2 regions of the Paenibacillus sp. PvP094 genome follow, and region 1 is predicted to be linked to the other one. Evidence: riboswitches for the same ligand, from Rfam matches in the RefSeq annotation. Region 1 holds a riboswitch; the other holds the start of a gene.
What was found. Region 1 has a riboswitch for FMN ahead of ABIC22_RS24765 (DMT family transporter). Riboswitches for the same ligand answer to the same signal wherever they lie in the genome.
Positions count from the first base shown of each region.

Region 2: it holds a riboswitch for FMN, as region 1 does, so the genes downstream of both, ribD (bifunctional diaminohydroxyphosphoribosylaminopyrimidine deaminase/5-amino-6-(5-phosphoribosylamino)uracil reductase RibD) here and ABIC22_RS24765 (DMT family transporter) in region 1, are expected to answer to the same signal.

Region 1 covers NZ_JBEPOM010000001.1:5,446,022-5,456,161, reverse strand. The annotation lists gene ABIC22_RS24780 (GerAB/ArcD/ProY family transporter) at 1-996, shown strand, start outside; gene ABIC22_RS24775 (Ger(x)C family spore germination protein) at 993-2,120, shown strand; gene ABIC22_RS24770 (amidase) at 2,682-4,178, opposite strand; gene ABIC22_RS24765 (DMT family transporter) at 4,320-5,300, opposite strand; FMN riboswitch at 5,445-5,595, opposite strand; gene ABIC22_RS24760 (DinB family protein) at 5,678-6,181, opposite strand; gene ABIC22_RS24755 (CGNR zinc finger domain-containing protein) at 6,343-6,915, shown strand; partial or broken gene ABIC22_RS24750 (amidohydrolase family protein) at 7,090-8,463, shown strand; gene bcaP (branched-chain amino acid transporter BcaP) at 9,202-10,140, shown strand, end outside.
Region 2 covers NZ_JBEPOM010000001.1:4,261,985-4,272,124, reverse strand. The annotation lists gene ABIC22_RS19665 (segregation and condensation protein A) at 1-263, opposite strand, end outside; gene ribH (6,7-dimethyl-8-ribityllumazine synthase) at 366-833, opposite strand; gene ABIC22_RS19655 (bifunctional 3,4-dihydroxy-2-butanone-4-phosphate synthase/GTP cyclohydrolase II) at 923-2,161, opposite strand; gene ribE (riboflavin synthase) at 2,201-2,869, opposite strand; gene ribD (bifunctional diaminohydroxyphosphoribosylaminopyrimidine deaminase/5-amino-6-(5-phosphoribosylamino)uracil reductase RibD) at 2,916-4,019, opposite strand; FMN riboswitch at 4,381-4,545, opposite strand; gene ABIC22_RS19640 (peptidylprolyl isomerase) at 4,701-5,132, opposite strand; gene lysA (diaminopimelate decarboxylase) at 5,348-6,679, opposite strand; gene ABIC22_RS19630 (spore germination protein) at 6,787-8,394, opposite strand; gene ABIC22_RS19625 (stage V sporulation protein AB) at 8,481-8,909, opposite strand; gene ABIC22_RS19620 (stage V sporulation protein AA) at 8,890-9,546, opposite strand; gene ABIC22_RS19615 (helix-turn-helix transcriptional regulator) at 9,903-10,140, opposite strand, start outside.

The DNA.
Region 1 (10,140 bases):
AGACATGCTGGAACGGATGGTTGGATGACGGTCTTTTTAGGATGGGGGCTCGCGATGTTAGCCTCTATGGCAATGGTGAAATTAATGAAACATAATCCGGACAGTACAATACTTGAATTAGTTCAGCGTTATATGGGCCGATGGGCGGCAAAACTGGTTACTTTTCTATTTATGATTTATTTTTTGCTGCTCGCATATGACGGTTACGCGGTTGCTACGCTGGTCATTAAACTCTGGTTGCTGCCGACGACGTTAATTTATATTCTGGCCTTTCTGCTTCTGATTCCCACCTATCAGATTGCGCAGCATGGGTTTCAGGTGATCGGGCGGTACACCGAAATTGTTTCGATGCTCTCCATGTGGATTCCCCTGGTTTATGTTTCAACGCTGAATCGTGCTCATTGGCTTTATTTGCTTCCACTATTTAAAGAGGGTTGGCTTCCCATATTTACTTCCATAAAAATCATGATCTATCCCTTGCTTGGCATTGTACTAGTTTTGTTTCTGTACCCTCATTTAGTGAAAAAGGAAAAGGCTATGACGGCTATGGTAATCTCCAATTCCCTTACTTGCCTGGCATATTTGGGGATCACCATTATTTGCTTTGTTTATTTTAGTCCTGATGAGATCGGAGAATACAATGATCCGGTGATCAGTATTTTGAAGTCTATTGAATTTCAATTTATCGAACGGGTCGAAGTGTTGTTTATTGCATTTTATTTGTTTATCTTCTCATGTATTTGGATTCCCTCCATGCACATTGTTTCCAGATGCTCTGCCTCGTTGCTGGGAAAAGGTAAGGACAATATTCACCTTGCTATATGGTGTATTGTCATACAGGTCAGTTTTTTCATCTATCGCCCGAGTTTTATGGCAGCTGCACAAATCAACAATTCACTCAATCTTATCGGATTTGTGATGGAATTCGTATTGCCTGCAGCCATTCTTTTGTACGTCGTTATTTTCAACAAATGGAAGGGAGGGAAACGAACATGAAATGGATTAAAAAAACCGGTATTTCTATTGTACTTTGCATATGGCTGTGTTCAATCACAGGGTGCGGAAGTGGCAAAACCAATTTGGAAGATGCTACCGTTCCATTGGCATTGGGCTTGGATGTCGAAGACCAAAAGCTCCATTATTATGTCTCCGCGCCTGTATTCAGCAAAGACATTCAAAAGAAAAGCCGCGAAGCGGAAGGGTTAGCTGAGGGATTAAGATCGTCCAAGAATCAGCAGGATGCTCAATTTCCAGGTTCGGTAGGAGGACGGAATTTTCAGGTTATTATTGTAGGGAAAGAACTACTTAAATACAAGGATTGGTTTAAAGTATTGGATGTTACTTTCCGTGATCCGCGAAATACAATTACCGACAAGATCATCGCAGTTGATGGTCCAGTTTCGGATATTTTTAACTTCCAATCGAAGGATCAGCCGCCAATACTCCTCTTTTTAAAAGCGATTGTCGAATCAGGAAGCAAAATTTCGACTACGGTCTCAACAACTGCGCAAGAGCTGCATCGACAATTGTATGACCGGGCGATGACCCCTGCCATCTCGGAAATCAAGATTGAGAATAACAAGATCCTACTTAAAGGAACGACTCTCCTTTCCCGGAAAGGCCAGTACCGAACGTCCCTAACCTATCAGGAAACGTCGCTCCTTCAAATTTTGAAAAAGGAGGCGGTACCCGGAATCAGTCTCACTTTTCCAGTGGATAAACTACAACAAACGGTTCCGTATAACATAGATAAAGTAAGTTTTACTCTAGGAGGCACCTCAGTAAAGATTAAATCTTCTTATGAGAACGGGAAATTCCGATACAAGGTAAAAGTAAAATCAATTATTGCCATCACGGAAAAGTTTCTTGAATTTGAACTCCGGGATGATTTCGATGGCATGGAAAAAAAATTGAGCGAGGGAATGAAAGTAGCGATTGAGAAGCTCATTGAAAAATTCCAGCAGCATGAAATAGACCCTGTCGGTTTCGGGTTCTATGCACGGGCATATCAGTACCCGTTGTACAAGGAAGTGCAGGACAATTGGGGAAAAGAGCTATCCCGTGCCCAGTTTGATGTCGAAGTTGATCTTCGGATCGCCGCCACCGGGGCAGTAGAGTAATCTAATAATAACTTGCTAGTGCGCGGTAATAACCACTATAAATAATGTTCTGATTAGTAGATTTACATGTTTCGGTTAAGGCTTGGTGCACAGGGAAATATGATATCGAGAACCCTCATCCAAGAGGCTTGGTACTTACACAGCATATACATGCTCTCGCTAACGATGGATCAAGACTATTCCTATGTTTATGGAATACCGCAATATTAGCTCGTTCTTCTGGTGGTTAGGTGATTGGGATGGAGATGAAAATCTACTTTCAGAGGAACAACTAAACGCAATCGATAATGCCGTTAAGCTCATTGAACGAGATGTACCTTTTGACGGATGTGACATTGAAATTTAAGAAATTCTCATTTTGTTACGTAATATATATTATGTAAACCAATTGGATACTAAAATGGATACCCTGAATAGGTGTGCGTAATTCGGAACTGAAAATTGAACACACATCCATAACGCAATGTTATTGTTACCATAAAAGCGAACACACAACTAACTCCGTGACTCTTGATATACTCAAGTGGTCACGGAGTTAGATCGTTGTCCTTTTTCTTTAACTTAGGCAGGGAAAAGAGGGTTTCCATTCATTCCGATCCACAGTCCGGATGCTTCCAACTGGCCAGCCAGATGGAGCAGCCAGTCTTCACGCCCTTTGGTTGCCATAACTTGCACGCCCATCGGCAAGCCATCAGCTGTGAGGTGCAGCGGAACACTCATTGCAGGCTGGCCTGTCAGGTTGGCGAGTTGGGTGAAGGGAGTGTAGGTGAGACTTGGTTCAAACATTTCATAAATCAATTGCTGCTGATGCACCTTATCCAATTCGCTAATCTGCATCAGATGCTGAATTTGCTCCTCATGAGGAGTTAGCTCTCCAACCTTTGGTGCAGGAAAGGCATTAACGGGTGTGATATAGAAGTCGTATCGTTCGAAGAGCGTAGACATCTGTGCGGCAGCCACGTCCCATTCGGCAAGACTGTGAACGAATTCTGCAGCCGATACCTTTTTGCCTGCCTCAGCCAGCACCCAGGATTCAATCTCCATATCGCCCGAAGTCAAAGATCGGCCCATAGCATGCTCCATGGAGGCGATCATCGCCGCCATTTCACCGCTGTTCATCATATAATAATTCTCCATCAACCGAACACCGTTCACCGGACTCAATTTTTCCTCCACGTGATGACCTTGTTCCTCCAGCCACCGAACCAGCTTGTACACTGCTTCCTTCGCATCATCACTAACAGGGGTGCCTACTGGTGAGTCCGTGGTATAAGCGATCTTTAGTTTGCGTTGGTGCGGATAGTTCATATCGGCCAAGTAACTGCCCGGAAAGAGCGGGGCATGAAACGCGGCTTCAGGCTGAATGACCTGCAGGGTATCCAGTAAGGCGGCACTGTCTCGCACAGTCCGGGACAGCGCGAAGTCGATGGATGCACCTTGCCATTGACGGCCTACACCTGGTCCAACAGGAGTCCGTCCCCGAGTAGGTTTTAGTCCGAATAGTCCACTGAAGGAGGCGGGGATCCGGATCGATCCCCCACCATCACTGGCTCCGGCCATGGGTACGATACCCGAAGCAACAGCTGCAGCTGCACCGCCGCTTGAACCCCCGGGTGAATGATTCGTATTCCATGGATTGCGACTCGGACCATGAAGACGTGGCTCGGTAATATTTTTGAGGCCAAATTCCGGTGTGTTCGTATGTCCGATAATAACGAAGCCTGCATCCCGAAGTCTGGATACAAAGTTAGAATTGCGCAAAGCTCGATGATCCTTGAGAAGGCGGGAGCCGGAAGTCAGAATTTCCCCCTCCAGCGATTGCGAGATGTCTTTGAGGAGCAATGGAACGCCTGCAAAAGGCTGTTCCCCAGGACGAACATAGCCGGCTTCCTCGCGTGCGCGTGTTTCATATGTACGAATGACCGCATTAAGCAGCGGATTAACTTCTTCTAGGCGAGCGTAAGCCGCTTCCAGCAATTCAACGGGGGAAACTTCCCGTGAGCGAACCAGTTCAGCCAGACCTATGGCATCATAGGACGTATATGAAAATGAAGACATGACGATCGTTCCTCTCCGAAAATATGAAATAGTATAAATACCTGTCCATATGTCATCGTACCACTGGAATTATAAAAAGACAAAAGGCACTGCCGATCCAGAAGGATGTGCAATGCCTTTAAGATATAAATAAGATCTTTCTTACTCTGTCCGAAGCTTAGGAGCTGCGTCAGCAGCTGTGGTAGATCGTTCCTGCTGTTTGGATATAGCGAACAAAGCAATCCAGATGAGAATGAATCCAAGCAGCTGTTCCCATGTGATGAGCGTTCGGAATGCAATCCAGTTCACAAGCACACCCGCCATTGGGAAGCTCAGCTCAGCCAGTGTGGCTACGGAAGCTTTGGTGGTCGAGAGACCTTTATAGTATAACAATAGACTCAGTAAACCTGGCAGTAGCGCCTGCCCCAGAATGTTGAGCGCAACAGCTGCCTGTTCTCCTGCACCGGATGGCAAGGTCCACGCTGCACCTTCGTTCCAGGTCATGAAGATCAGCAAGGGCAGAGCTACGACGAAACGAAGGGAGGTGACCGTCTCATAACGGGTTTGCCCCAGCATCAGTCGGCCCATCACCGTAGAACCGCCCCATAAGGCAGCAGCGCCAAGTGACAACAGGCTGCCCGCATGAATCCAATTGTTCCAGTTTCCAAGCGGAAGCGTAAACCCAAATGTAAGCAGATAAGTTCCGATAAGAGCAACAACGAATAACCAGCCGAAGCGGCGGGGCAGTGTTTCCTTCAGTAAGAACTTAGCTAAAACAATCGCGAAGATGGGCTGCATTTTTTGCAGCAACAAAACGGTATTCGGATCATTGTGTGTCAGTGCGAGCGTGAATAATACCGTTGCCAGTGCAGAGCCGCCCCATGAGATAAAGATAACGGCGATCCAGTGACGGGCTCGAAGGTTTTTCAGGTCGGCGCGGAATTTCCATAAGACAGGTATAGCGACTAAGCTCACGATAATATGTTCCACCAGTACAATTTGAGTAGAGGTCATCGTTTGCAGCAAAATGATGCGGAACAATGGATCTACGCCCCATAGGGCTGCACCGAGAACAACGAGCCAAAATCCGGTATTGCTTCGTTCCTTGCGATAAACGGTTGATGCATGCTGTGTCTTTTCCATATTCAGGACTCCTTCGTCAGAACACGGAATCTTCAGTTGGCAAAATCGACAAAAGCCCCCGTTTTGGCATACACCAAATAAACGGGGGCTCATCCATGAACATATCGTCAGGAAAGAAACCTTCCCATAGGCGGTATGTCATGTGTTGATCTTCTCTCATCCGGACTGTACCGTCGGCCTTGGAGTCACACCAAGTCAGTCGCTGTTGTCCTAAGCAGTCAACAGCGAGTCGCGGGCTGGTTCCAATTGGAACATCACCGCCGGTCGGGAATTGCACCCTACCCCGAAGATCCTATTCAATTTATAGGTTATAGTACAAGTTGTAACATTAATAAGTTCATCTTATTCCTGTAAGCGCTAGCAGTTCAAGCATTTTTTTAGAAAATGATGTTCCAGCTTCCTTGCTGCCTGCGAAGAAGTACAATCTGACCCGCGTGATAAGCGTCGTGAAGAACCCAGCGGGCAAGCGTTTGAGCCCAATTTTGTTCGGAATCCAAATAGGCTTCTTCAAGTCTGGAAACCTGTAACGTAACCAGGTTATCGTGCAACTGCTCTGCCAGCTTAGTGGTTCGCTCCACTAGTTGGCTCCAGCCAATTTGGTCCAAGGGGTCACCCGGTTTGCCAAACGTAGCTTCATTCGATTCGGCTGCGGGTACAGATGGAGCATGACCTTGAAGACGCTCTAAGATCCGCTCGTTGTAATAATACATATGATTGACCAGCTGCCATATGCTTAGTCCTCCTGAAGGAGGGATCCAACCTGCTTGCTCTGCGGTCAGCCCTTCAATCGCCTTTGACAATGGGACGATCCAGTTACATTGATCCCAGGTGTCTTCTTTTTGAATAACCAACACATCTAATGCAGTTGTAACAGACGTCATCTTTAAGTTCATTCCTCTCTTGTGGAACTCATCTCATGACTTGCGTCTTCATGCTTGTAACTAGCTAATATGGTTTGAAATGGTTACAATTAATATAACACAATTCAAAAGAAAGTAACCATCTTTTTTAAAATTAGATAGTTACAATGCCGGAGGTATAGATGGATAGATTATGGACAGATTTTGTAAATAGCGACTATCATGATTGGCGTGGCGGGGATCGATCTGAAGACAGACTGGGAAAAGCAGGCTGGCAGCAGGATTTCTTGAATCGTTGGCAATTAGAAGCACAAGTTCCGGCATCGACTGAAGAGGAATCCGCCATGAGAAGCTTTAGAGATGAGTTACAGTTTCTGGCTATCCGTTTGTCAGCGGGAACGCCCCTAACGGAGAAGGATCAAGCATGGTTAAATGACTCTATGCGGTGTGGTGGGGTAATCAGACAACTAATTTCAGAGGATCAAAGACTGGATGTTAAGCTGGTTCCCATCCATGCGCATTGGTTTCAGGTGATGGCAGAAGTCGCTGCTGACTTTGCAACTACACTGGTGGAGGGCGATGGAAAGAGAATTCGATGCTGTGACAACCCGGACTGCCGCTGGATCTTCTATGACGATACTCGCAGTAGGACACAGAAATATTGCGATGATAAAATGTGCGGTAATCTAATGAAGGTGAGACGTTTTCGAGCGAAACGTAAGCTGGAATCCAACGGAGATAAGAATGAAGTTTAACGATGTAAGACTAGTTATCACTATAGATAGGAGTTTGGTGTCCAGATTTGATAAATATTAACACCTGATATATAATATATATATACTAGCGAAAATATAGTCATAAATTATATGTAAGGACAAGCAATGCGGATCAGATCATTTTACAAACCATTACGATTGGAGAGGTGTCTCATGGGGACAGGTTATCTATTGAAAAACGGTTGTGTATTATCGATGGATGCTCGTATTGGTCAGTTTAATAGGGCAGATGTACTTATTCAGGATTCGTTGATTGCAGCCGTGCAACCGAATATCGAGGTGTCAGATGCAGATGTTGAGGTGATCAACGCATCAGACATGATTGTCATGCCTGGACTCGTGGATACACACCGGCATATGTGGGAATCTCTTGTGAAAACGGCTGGAACGAACTGGTCGCTGCCCGTGTATCTGTAAAATCTGTACTATGGTGCCATGGGAAGCAAGCTTCGACCACAGGACAGCTACATTGCCAATCTTCTGGGTTCTTTGGAAGCGCTTAACGCGGGTGTGACGACGGTACTTGATTGGAGTATGCCATATTCACCTGATCATACCGATGGACTTATTCGTGGGCTGCAGGATGCAGGGATCCGGGCTGTCTTTGCTCACGGTGTTCCAGGGGAAACCGACTATTGGAATCGAGAAAGTACCCTTTCATACCCGGAGAATATCAGAGGGGTGAAGGAGCGTTATTTCTCCTCTAGTGACCAATTGGTCACGTATGGACTTGCTATTCGCGGCCCAGAGTTTAGCCACTGGGATACAACGGTGCAGGACATTCAGCTCGCAGAAGAACTGGACGCAATTTGTTCGATGCATGTCGGGTTTGGCAGCTGGGGATCTGCAGATCGTTCCATTAACCGAATGTACGAGGCAGGGCTGCTTACCCCGCGAATTAATGTCGTTCACGGCAATACGATGGGCATGGATGAATTCAAAATGCTGGCAGACACTGGAGCATCTTTGTCAGTTACGCCTGAAGTAGAGATGATGATGGGACATGGTTATCCTGCTACAGGATATTTTCTGGAACATGGTGGCACGCCAACGCTTGGAGTGGATGTGGTGACTTCGACAGGTGGAGACATGTTTTCACAGATGAAATTTGCGTTGCAAGCTGAGCGTTCCAGAACGAACGAGTTATTGCTGGCGCAAGGTGAAATGCCGGGAGAGCTGAGTTTGCAAGCGAGTCAGGTACTGCGGTTTGCAACTTCGGCTGGTGCACAGGCTTTAGGGCTGGAGCGAAAAACAGGCTCAGTCACACCGGGAAAAGAAGCGGATTTAATTATGATTCGTACAACCGATCTGAATTTGTTCCCCGTTCACGATCCAATCGGTGCTGTTGTGCAATTCGCCAATCCATCCAATGTGGACACGGTCTTTGTTGCAGGAAAACTTGTGAAGCAAAATGGTAAGCTGCTGCATGTGAACCTGGACGACATTCGAAGCAAAGCGATGGAAAGTAAGGAATATTTATTAACACAGTATCGGATGTCTGATGCGGATCGGATTGTATTTTCTTAAAGGATCGGGCAGAAGTAAAGTAAAAGAGCCGTTACTTAAGCACGGCTCATTTTTGTTGAATCCATTTCGTCGTATTTACAGAACCAATCGGTGTTAAAGCAAGGGTTGTTGACAAATAACAAAAACAGTTTCTACTGGTATAAAAAGGTGATTGAAACCAATGGGCAAGATTTAAGCTGGGAGTAAAGATGATATAAATCGTATAGCCAAATCATTTGTCGAGAGACACCTGTCTGACACAAGAATAAATTGTATTGAAAGGAGCCGCTAAATGTAGCGGCTTTTTTCTATATCTAAACAAAAAGAAGTTAACTATAGACGAGAGCAGGGGGATGGAGACGTAGCCCTCAGACGAATTATGGCGCGAAGTGACAGCAGAAAAAGACGAAAAAACCCTTTATTTACGAAAGTGCTTATAACAACGAGTTAAAGTGGTTTATGCCTTTGTAAAAGCACTCAAAAAACTGCGCATAATATAAATTATACGCAGTTTTGTTTTAAATCGATTTTCATTATGCGACCAATCCATCAGTTCATGATATTATTCGCCTAGAAAGCACAAAATAGTACAGTGATCAAAAATAAATTTAGTATAGCAACGCGACAACGTGTAGAATACGATAGATTTTTGTAGGTGATCGGTAATATAGAACAAACGACTTTTTTATAGAACAGATCGAGATGAAGCAGCTTGGAAGGTATACTTCATTCTACATTTGTAATGAGAGGAACATGTCTATGTCAGAGAATCAGAAACAATCTTCGCTGCTTCGGAAAAAACCAATTGCCTTCGGAGAAGAAAATAGTGCGTTAAAAAGAGCGCTAGGTCCTTTGGACTTAACAACGCTTGGAGTAGGAGCAATTATCGGTACAGGGATTTTTGTATTAACAGGAGTCGCAGCGGCAAATTATGCTGGTCCTGGATTGGTGCTCTCTTTTTTGCTTGCAGGCATCATCTGTGCATTCGCTGCACTATGCTATTCCGAATTCGCATCCAGCGTACCTGCTTCAGGGAGTGCATACACGTATAGTTACACTGCCTTTGGTGAAGTCATTGCCTGGATTCTAGGCTGGGATCTGATTCTGGAGTATGGATTCGCCAGTGCGGCCGTGGCCAGCGGGTGGTCCGGTTATTTTCAGTCGCTGCTGTCAGGCTTCGGATTACAGCTGCCGCATGCACTCAGCAGTGCATACAATCCTGAAAAGGGGACCTATTTCGATGTTACCGCAGCAGCCATCACGTTACTGATCACCTTTCTGCTCACCCGTGGAGTCAAGGAGGCAGCCCGTGCCAATGGCATTATGGTGGCGATCAAAATTATTGTTGTGCTGATTTTTATCGGAGTGGGCGTGTTTTATGTACAGCCTTCCAATTGGCAGCCGTTTTTGCCGTTTGGCATCTCAGGAGTAACCGCTGGTGCGGCGACGGTCTTTTTTGCCTATATTGGTTTTGACGCGGTTTCCACGGCAGCGGAGGAAGTGAAGCGACCTCAGCGGGACTTGCCGATTGGTATTATTGCTTCCTTGGCGATCTGCACCGTGCTGTATATCGTTGTATCCTTGATTTTGACAGGCATCGTGCCTTTCCACATGCTGAATGTTAGTGATCCGGTTGCTTTTGCGTTTGAATTCGTGAATCTGCATGGGCTGTCCTGGATTGTGGCTCTTGGTGCAATC
Region 2 (10,140 bases), 1.2 Mb from region 1:
TCATAATCCTCAAAGTCCTCAATCACCGGTGGTTTGGGCAGTAAAAGTTTGCTCTTGATGGACAGAAGCGTTGCTGCCATTACCAAAAACTCACTCGTAATATCCAGCTCCAATTCCTGCATCGAATGCAGATACGCCATATATTGATCGGTAATATCGCTGATGGGAATATCCTGGATATGAATTTCTGCCTTATCGATCAGATGAAGCAGCAGATCCAAAGGCCCTTCAAAAGTTTCCAGTTTATATGTAACTACCGTCACTAGACGAATCCTCCCGCCAGAAAAATACAAAACCCCGCTAAGCCGCCGAATCCGATCTCCCGAATTCGTCTGCGCAGAGCAGGGCACTACATTAAATAAGCACTATTTTAGCTGTTTCGTCAAGTTCGCCATTTCGATTGCAGCCGTGGCAGCATCCCAACCTTTGTTACCAGCCTTCGTACCAGCACGTTCAATCGCTTGTTCAATATTCTCCGTTGTAACCAGACCAAAGATCGTTGGCACGCCGGTTTTGAGGTTAATAGCTGCCACTCCTTTTGCCATTTCGTTGCACACATAATCATAATGTGTCGTTGAGCCACGAATAACCGTTCCCAGTGTAATGACAGCGTCATATTTGCCGCTCTCCGCCATTTTCTGTGCAATCAGCGGGATTTCGAATGCTCCTGGAACCCAGGCTACGTCGACTTCACTGTCCTGCACCCCGTGACGTTTGAACGCATCGAGTGCTCCGCTGAGCAATTTACTTGTAATAAATTCATTAAAACGTCCTACAACCACTCCATATTTTAAACCTTCCGATACCAAATGTCCTTCAAAAAAGTTCGGCATTTAAGTCATCTCCTCTAATGTATAATGTAATGTAATGTAATTAACCGATTTGTGAGCATTTATTTTTCCATAAATTACATGAAAAAAGATTAGTTTTTCTCTTCGTTCTGTTCGATATCATCGAACTTCAACATATGCCCCAGCTTCGCCTGCTTGGTATGCAGGTAAAGCGTATTATCCTCGTTCTCTTCCATCTGGATGGGAACACGCTCCACCACTTCAAGACCATAACCTTCAAGGCCTTTGATTTTGCGGGGATTATTCGTTAACAGACGAATTTGGCGAACGCCGAGATCCTTCAGAATCTGTGCACCAATACCATAATCACGCAGATCAGCGGCAAACCCCAGTTTCAGGTTGGCATCTACAGTGTCCAGACCTTCCTCCTGCAGCTTATAGGCTTTGAGTTTGTTAATCAGTCCAATGCCCCGGCCTTCCTGTCTCATATAGAGCAGAACGCCATTGCCTTCATCATGAATCTGTTTGAGTGCTGCATCGAATTGCGGTCCGCAGTCACAGCGATGGGAGTGGAATACGTCGCCTGTAAGACATTCGGAGTGAACACGAACCAATACGGGCTTGGAAGAGTCGATTTCACCTTTGACCAAGGCTACATGCTCTTTGTTGTCCACTGCATTCGTATAGGCCACTGCTTGAAACTCGCCAAAATCCGTAGGCATGCGGACAGCCACTTCACGTTGAACCAGCTGTTCCTTTTCATTACGGTAACGGATCATGTCCTGAATACTAATCAGTTTCAGGTCATGCTTGCGGGCAATCTCCTGCAGATCAGGCAGTCTCGCCATCGTGCCATCTTCCTTGATGACCTCACAGATCACACCAGCCGGATAGGAACCGCACATGATCGCCAGATCAACAGCAGCTTCCGTGTGCCCGGCGCGGCGGAGCACTCCTCCGTCTTTGGCAATGAGCGGGAACATATGCCCCGGCTTGCGAAAATCACTGCTTTTGGCTTCCGGATCAATTAGACCCTTCACCGTAATGGATCGTTCATGTGCAGATATGCCTGTTGTTGTATCCTTGTGATCCACGGAAACTGTAAATGCCGTTCCATGGAAGTCCGTATTTTGCTGAACCATCGGTTTCAGATTGAGCTCATCCGCACGCTGCTGCGTAATGGGAACACAGACCAGGCCTCTGCCCTCGGTAATCATGAAGTTGATGACTTCAGGTGTAGCCTTCTCTGCCAGCGCAATAAAGTCCCCTTCATTCTCCCGATCCTCATCATCCACAACAATGACGGGTTTGCCGCGCATCAAATCGTATATCGCTTCCTCTATGGGATCTAGTATGGATTGATCTGACATAAGTTCCCCTCCAGTCTCTCTTTGTAATGGTTATGTTCCTTATGCAAAGCCATGGTTGGCCAAAAACTCTTCACTGATGCTTTTCGGTTTGCCAGCACCCGTTTCGGGATGCCCTTTGCCGTAATGGAGCAGATGGTCCACATATTTCCCTAAAATGTCACATTCAATGTTGATGGTATCCCCCGGTTTTTTCACCTGAAGCACCGTTTCTCCAATGGTATGGGGAATAATCGATACGGTAAACGAGGCTTCTGTTGTCTTCACCACGGTGAGACTAATGCCATCGAGGGTTACCGAGCCCTTTGGAATCAAATATTTGAACAGTTCGTGGTCGTCAGGTTTGATCTCAAAAACAACCGCATTCTGATCACGTGTGATCCCACCAATGACTCCCGTACCATCCACGTGTCCTTGTACAATGTGGCCACCAAAACGCCCACCCGACTGCATCGCCCGTTCCAGGTTCACTTTACTGCCTGATTGCAGCTGACTCAGATTGGTATGACGGTAGGTTTCAGGCATGACATCTGCGGTAAATCCTCCGCTTTCCAGCGTCGTTGCCGTAAGACATACTCCGTTTACAGATACACTGTCACCAATCTTCAGATCGTCCATGATGGCGGAAGCTCCGATATTCAGGACCAATGCTTCGCCTTTTCGACCGATACGCCGAATCTGACCGACCTCTTCCACCAAACCGGTAAACATGCTGCCGCCTCCTTATGCTTATATCTTGCCTTGCTCATTCGATCCGTTATTCAGGCCAGACAGGGATTCCGCCAATACTGATATTATCTCCAACTTGCTCAATTTCCAGCTGATTCAATTGAATGGCCTGACTCATGCGCTCCACCCCTTCAAATCGGAAGCTTCCCGGTGTGTCGTATCCGCCCACAATCTTTGGAGCGATAAACATCAACAGCCGATCGACCAATTTGGCTTCCAGCATGGCACCATTCAATGTGCCTCCGCCTTCAAGCAGGATGGAGCCGATTTCCCGTTCTCCCAGCTTGCTAAGCGCACTCAGCAAATCCACACGTGGTCCTGGACCACAGCGAATAATTTCTACACCGTAGGCTTCCAGACGTTCGGCCGCCTCAGGGCTCGCCTCATCAGTCGTAAGTACCCATGTCGGTGCTAGTCCATCCTTGACCATCTTGGCTCCAACCGGGAGACGCAGCTTCGAATCGACAACAATTCGCACAGGACTGATCCCTTCCACTTGGAGGCGGGTGGTCAGCTCCGGATTGTCTGCAATAACTGTATCTACACCAACCATGATGCCCTGATGACGATGGCGAAGTACATGTACGATTTCCCGTGCGGGTTCGTTGGAGATCCATTTGCTGTCTCCACTGCGGGTTGCAATTTTACCATCCAGCGTGGATGCCGTTTTTAAGGTGACAAACGGCAAACCGGTGGTAATGTACTTAATGAATTTTTCATTCAGACGTCTTCCGCGCTCACGCAGAACGCCAACTTCAACCTCAATGCCTTGTTGACGCAGCATACTGATTCCTCTGCCGGATACCTGCGGATTTGGATCCTCACAACACACCACGACACGCTTCACTTTCTCGTGAATCAAACGTTCGCTGCATGGCGGCGTCTTGCCATAATGGCTGCAAGGCTCCAACGTAACATAGACCGTACTGCCCTCAGCATCGCTGCCAGCCATATTCAATGCGTGTACCTCCGCATGGCCCGTACCCCGCTTGAGATGACTTCCCAGACCTACAACCCGGCCTTCTTTTACAACAACACATCCGACGACAGGGTTAATCCCCGTTTGCCCTTGTGCACGTTCTGCCATATCCAACGCAAGCCCCATATAAAATTCATCATTGATCATTTCCAAGTCCGGTCACCCCACGGTTAGAATCTTAGATTATAGGCCTCCCATCGAGCAGAGAGGCGGTTATACCATATCCAAATAAAAAATCCCCACTCGAACTATCGTTCGGGTAGGGATGATGAGAGACATGTGTCACCAGCAGGATGTCGTTGATACGATTGCCAACAGCACTCCGCCATAATTCCATTTCAGGCAAGTGAAAGCAAACACATACCTAAAGAACACAATTACAGGTAAAGAGCTTCTATGATGTGGCATATGTATGGAAACCGCCGGATAACCGACATTCCCTGCACAGAAATAAAACCTCGTCTCATGCTGTGCAGCAACGCATCTGCGGAATGCAGTCCAATTAGGGCTGCATCCTCTCCTTCTCCCATCCAGACTATACTGTCGGTTCTGGAATTGCACCAGATCAGCCATCTGCCACAGGCAGACAGGTCACGGACTTTGCAACAGTGCTGGATAAATATCCTCACACAGGTGCATCACCGCCGGTAGGGAATTGCACCCTGCCCTGAAGGATCGCTTTCGTTATTAATTGGATGTTAGCACTTTAACGCCGAAAAATCAATTGTTTTTTGTTCCTTTTTGTCACATACTAACTTTTAATAAGCAAAAGGATATAAAAAAACCGCTTCGTCTTATCAACGAAACGGCCATTTTTATCAATTAGGATAACGATTAAACTTCTACGACTTCAACAGTTTCCATTTTGTCGCGACCTTCAAAAGCATCTACGAACTCCATACCTTTGGTTACTTTACCAAATACGGTATGTTGTCCATCCAGATGCGGCTGTGGCTGGTAGCAGATGTAGAACTGGCTTCCACCTGTGTTACGGCCTGCATGTGCCATTGCAAGTGTTCCGCGCTCATGTTTGTTCGGGTTGATCTCACAGTTGATTGTGTATCCTGGGCCACCTGCACCCGTTCCGTTAGGGCATCCGCCTTGTGCGACAAAGCCTGGAATTACGCGGTGGAATACAAGACCGTTGTAGAAGCCGGAGTTAGCCAGTTTCTCAAAGTTTGCCACTGTGTTTGGAGCTTCTTGATCGAACAGGTCGATTAGAACTTCTCCGCCGTTTGCCATTTTGATTTTCGCTTGTTTCGCCATATGTAAATGACTCCTTTCGTATTGACCATCGTTAGTGGTGCCATCCTGCATGACCCTGGGCCAAGCTTTATAGCACTTTTCTTAGTGTACACCGAAATGAGTCCAACCGCAAAATAAACCGCAATTTTTTTCGAAAATGTTGGGTCTAAAGGCAAAAAAAAAGACAAAAAGGAATGTTCCTTTTTGTCTTTTTTACTATTTCGTATTTCTTAACATTAACGGGTTACAGGCTGTTTAGCGATACGCTCAGGCACGAGGTCATTCTGAATGATGTCCTGGTACGTTTCGCGACGTACAACAACATCACCTTGGCCGTCTTTAACAAACACGACTGCCGGACGGCGAATTCGGTTATAGTTGCTTGCCATGGAGTAGTTGTACGCACCTGTGCAGGCAACGGCAAGCAGATCCCCGCTCTGAACTTTAGGCAGGTCCAGATCCCAGATCAACATATCGCCGCTCTCGCAGCATTTGCCGGCAATCGACACGGTCTCCTGAGCAGACTCATTAGCGCGGTTGGCGAGTACAGCTTCATATTTGGATTCATACAGTGCTGGACGCGGGTTGTCCGTCATCCCGCCATCAACTGCAACATATTTGCGCACACCAGGGATATCTTTGCTCGTACCAACGGTGTACAGTGTCGTACCTGCTTCACCAACAATACTGCGGCCTGGTTCTACCCAGATTTCAGGAACGTCATATCCAATTTGGGCAAAGTGATTTTTAACAGCATCCGTGATGGCTTTTACATACTGAGCCACTTCAAGCGGAGTATCCCCTTCTGTATAGCGGATACCGAATCCACCGCCCAGGTTAACCACTTTGAACGCTACGTTAATACGCTCATATACACTCGCAGCGAATTCAGCTACACGCTGAATCGCCATTTGGAAACCTTCCACCTCAAAAATCTGAGAACCGATGTGGGAGTGCACACCCAGCAATACCAAGTTGGACTGTTTGGAAGCGAGCTCAATCGCTTCAAATGCCGTTCCGTTACCGATATCGAATCCAAATTTCGAATCCGTTTGACCTGTGGAAATATATTCATGCGTATGCGCCTCAACACCAGGCGTCACACGAAGCAGAATGTTCACTTGACGATTTTTCTCCGCAGCTACAGCCTGCAGCAAGTGCAATTCATTGAAATTGTCCACAACGAAGCAGCCGATCTCGGCATCAAGTGCCATTTCGATCTCTTCCAATGTTTTGTTATTGCCGTGGAAATGAATGCGTTCAGCAGGGAATCCTGCTTGCAGTGCTGTAAACAGTTCACCGTCCGAAACCACATCCAGTGAGAGCCCTTCTTCCGCAGCAAGAGCACACATCGCCATAACGCAAAACGCTTTGCTTGCATATGCAACTTGGAAACCAAGTCCAGAAGCACGGAATGCATCCATGTATTCTCTGCAGCGATCGCGAACCAATTGCTCGTCCACAACATACAGTGGTGTTCCAAATTGTTCTTTCAAGTCCGTTGCATCTACTCCGCCAATTTCCAGATGGCCATGAGCATTTATTTTACTTGTACCATGTAAATACATAATCAGCATTCCTCACTTTTTTATATACTGGAACAGCTTCTTCTATTCCAATGATTTTACACCAGTATATCAAATTCGTCAGCGAGAAGAATGGATTTTTAGGCAGATCATTTGTGTTTTTTACTTTTTCGCTTTTCACCGTCCGGATCGTCGGACATTTTGGTGTTATCTCTTGTTTTGTTGAATGATGGACGTTTCTTACTTTCAAGCAAAGGCATACGGAACAGGAAGTTCCCCAGAGCCTTTGCATTAAAAGGTATAAACGGCCATAAGTAAGAGGAATTATAGGACCGGTGTATAGTCAGCGCTATAACAAGCAGTGTTGTACCTACCACAAACCCCGGCACCTTAAAAATGGCAACAGCGATCAGCAGAAACAGCCTTACCAGCCGATTCGCAAGCCCAAGCTCATAGCTTGGTGTCGCAAACATACCGATGGCAGCAATAGCCATGTACAGAACGACCTCATTGACAAAATATCCCGTTTTTACAGCGATATCCCCGACCAATATGGCTGCAATCAAGCCCATTGCCGATGCAAGAGGTGTCGGGGTATGAACCGCTGCCATTCGCAACAAATCGACCCCAAGCTCAATTAACAGGAACTGCAAAATGATGGGCAGCTTCACATTCTCTTGAGGACCAATAAAATCCAGTCCCGCCGGTTTGAGCGCAGGATCGATCACCATCAGCATCCAGAGCGGCAGCAAAAACAATGAGATTAATATGCCAGCAAAGCGGACCCAACGCAAGTAAGTCCCCATAAAAGCAGTCTGTCTGTTCTCTTCTGCATGTTCACACAGATCGAAGAAGGTTGTAGGCAAAATCATCACACTTGGCGATGTATCGACGAAAATGACGACCCTGCCCTCAAGCAGATGAGATGCCGTAACATCGGGCCGTTCCGAGTAGCGCACCAGAGGGAAAGGGTTCCATCCCTTATTGATAATCGCTTCCTCCAGCTGTTTATCTGCTGCCGGTATACCGTCGATATCTACCCGTTTGATTTTTTCGCGGACCGAATCCACCTGCACTTTATCGACGATATCATCGATGTACACCACGCAAACATCGGTTTGAGTTCTCCGGCCCACTTGCATGATCTCGAACTTCAATCCAGGGTCGCGAATCCTGCGTCTCACCAAAGTCACGTTGGTCAGAAGTGTTTCGGTAAAGCCGTCCCTTGACCCCCGGACAACTCGTTCGAGAGAAGGTTCTTCGGGTGAGCGAACCGGATAACTCCGGGTATCCATCACTAATACAGAGCGGTCCCCTTCAACAAACAAAGCACTCATACCCGTAAGAACCTTGTTGATGACAGCACTCATTTTATCGACTTTCTCTACCTGGATATGTGGAATGTAGCAATCGAAATACGACTTAAGCGCATGGCCTGATATTTGATCAGGAGTAAGGTATGTCAGCCTTTTCAAGACTTCCAGCAAAATTTCGTCTTTTGCAAATCCCGTCAGCATCAATAATCCAACATTTTTGCCTCCCAGGACCATCTCTCTCATATTGACATCAAAGGACTCCCCGAGACCCAAAACCTGCTTCAATGTATACTTGTTCTCACTCATGCGAGCGGAGATATCATCCCTATCCTGCCAGTACTGTACCGATTCTTCAACACTATCGGACATCTCATCCTGCTTCTTTTTTTCGTACGCCCTGCGCTCCTCTTCCTTTTGAATTTCATAAGGCGTCTTGTGCATCAGCTCTTCGGGTACTCCCTCACCTGAACCATGTCCAGCACTGTCAGATCTCACATCCATTTTCTTTCCTCCTTCGATTCCTTGACCTAACGCTGATATACAAAAAAGTCAAACAAGGAACCTGTCATTTTTCCCAAAATCATGGCCAGCAGCAGTCCAAACAGATACGATTTCATGCCCAGACGTTTAGCAAGTACTGGCAGCACATTTAATACCTCGGTCAGTGCCGCGGCAAGCAGACCGATAAACACACCGCAAAAGCACCCAATTATTGGACTCAGGATCAATATTCCATGTACCTTCCAATGCCAGAAATCAGCAATGGTTCCAACGAGCGACCCTCCGATCAATGCTCCTTCATACCAATGCGTTTTGTCATAAGAACGGGTGAGCTGCGCCAATCTGGGGATCATATCAAGCACGAGTATGAGGGCGATCACGCCGCTTCCTACGGCAACTCCTCCCGCAATCCCAAGTACAATACTGATCGCTCCATTAAGAACGCTCATCGGCATTCATCTCCCCGCGTTCCTGCTCATGCATTCGTTCGGTTTCCTCAATGACGACAAACTTGTCTACATTTTGCTGATATAAAAACATTTCCACTTCAAGCGGAGTAGGTTCTTCATTCCACTTTTTCTTGAATAAATGATTAAAGAATACAGCCATACCAAACCCGATTCCGATGGAGTATGCCACCTGAAACAAATAAGGATGCTCGTCCCGGCGACCCGTTATCATTTCAACGATTCGAATCTGAACTTCCTGCATGTTCACATCTGCATGGAAATTCATGATGGTCAGTGCCGATCCAAAGAACAACAGCAGCCAGACCAGGATGAACAGCGATTTGGAAGGTTTGCCCGTTCCCGCAACGACCTCAACCAGCGTATGCCCCGAACCAATGAGTTCGACGGTAACTTCCGGCAGCATGCGCCGTATCTGAGGGATGATCTGCAAAATGTCAATCAGGATCAGATTGCCGTCCTCCGGTCCCGGGCGCAGCAGTTCAAGCTCAAGCAGCCTTCGTTCCCCATCTTCCGGAGAGGTTAACACATGAGCGATATCACCAAGCTTGACGCCTCTGCCCCTCTGGATGCGGATACGGCTGCGCAGACGAATATAGACCGTTGGAGTGGGTGTCAGAGACATCCGAAACACTCCTTTACTGCGTAATTTAGGTTAGTATTTGAAGAATGTGCAAATTTATTACATTCGGGTTGGAAAAAGGTCGTGGGACAAGCAGATGCTCCGGGATGGATCGGTCACTGACCGCTGTTATCCCCGGATTTCTTGATCACTCCTTTTCAAGGAGGAAATCCGGTGCTAAAGGCGAGCGCTTCGCTCCCTTGACCGAATCCATCCCTCCGCTGCACGTGTCCCCGCTTTCCAAAAGAATATAATAAATATGCTGGGAAGTGGCAGAAGGAAGGTGAACAAACAACCTATTCCACAACAAAAAAAGCCGCCATGTGGCGACTAGACTGGATAACCTGGCAGAAAGACGGTTAATCGATTCGTTCCTCTTGTTTCTTCTCGACGAGCTCTCTTCTGAATCGTAAAGGCGTCTTTTTCATGCTTTTCCGAAACTGGTTAATGTAATAGCTCGTGCTGTTAAAACCGACCTCATACGCGATTTCGGTGATGCTGCGGTCGGAGAGCCGCAGAAGTTCAATGCTTTTCTGGATCCTGTAATCCATAACATATTGCATGGGTGTAGTTCGCAGGATTTGCTTAAAATACCGA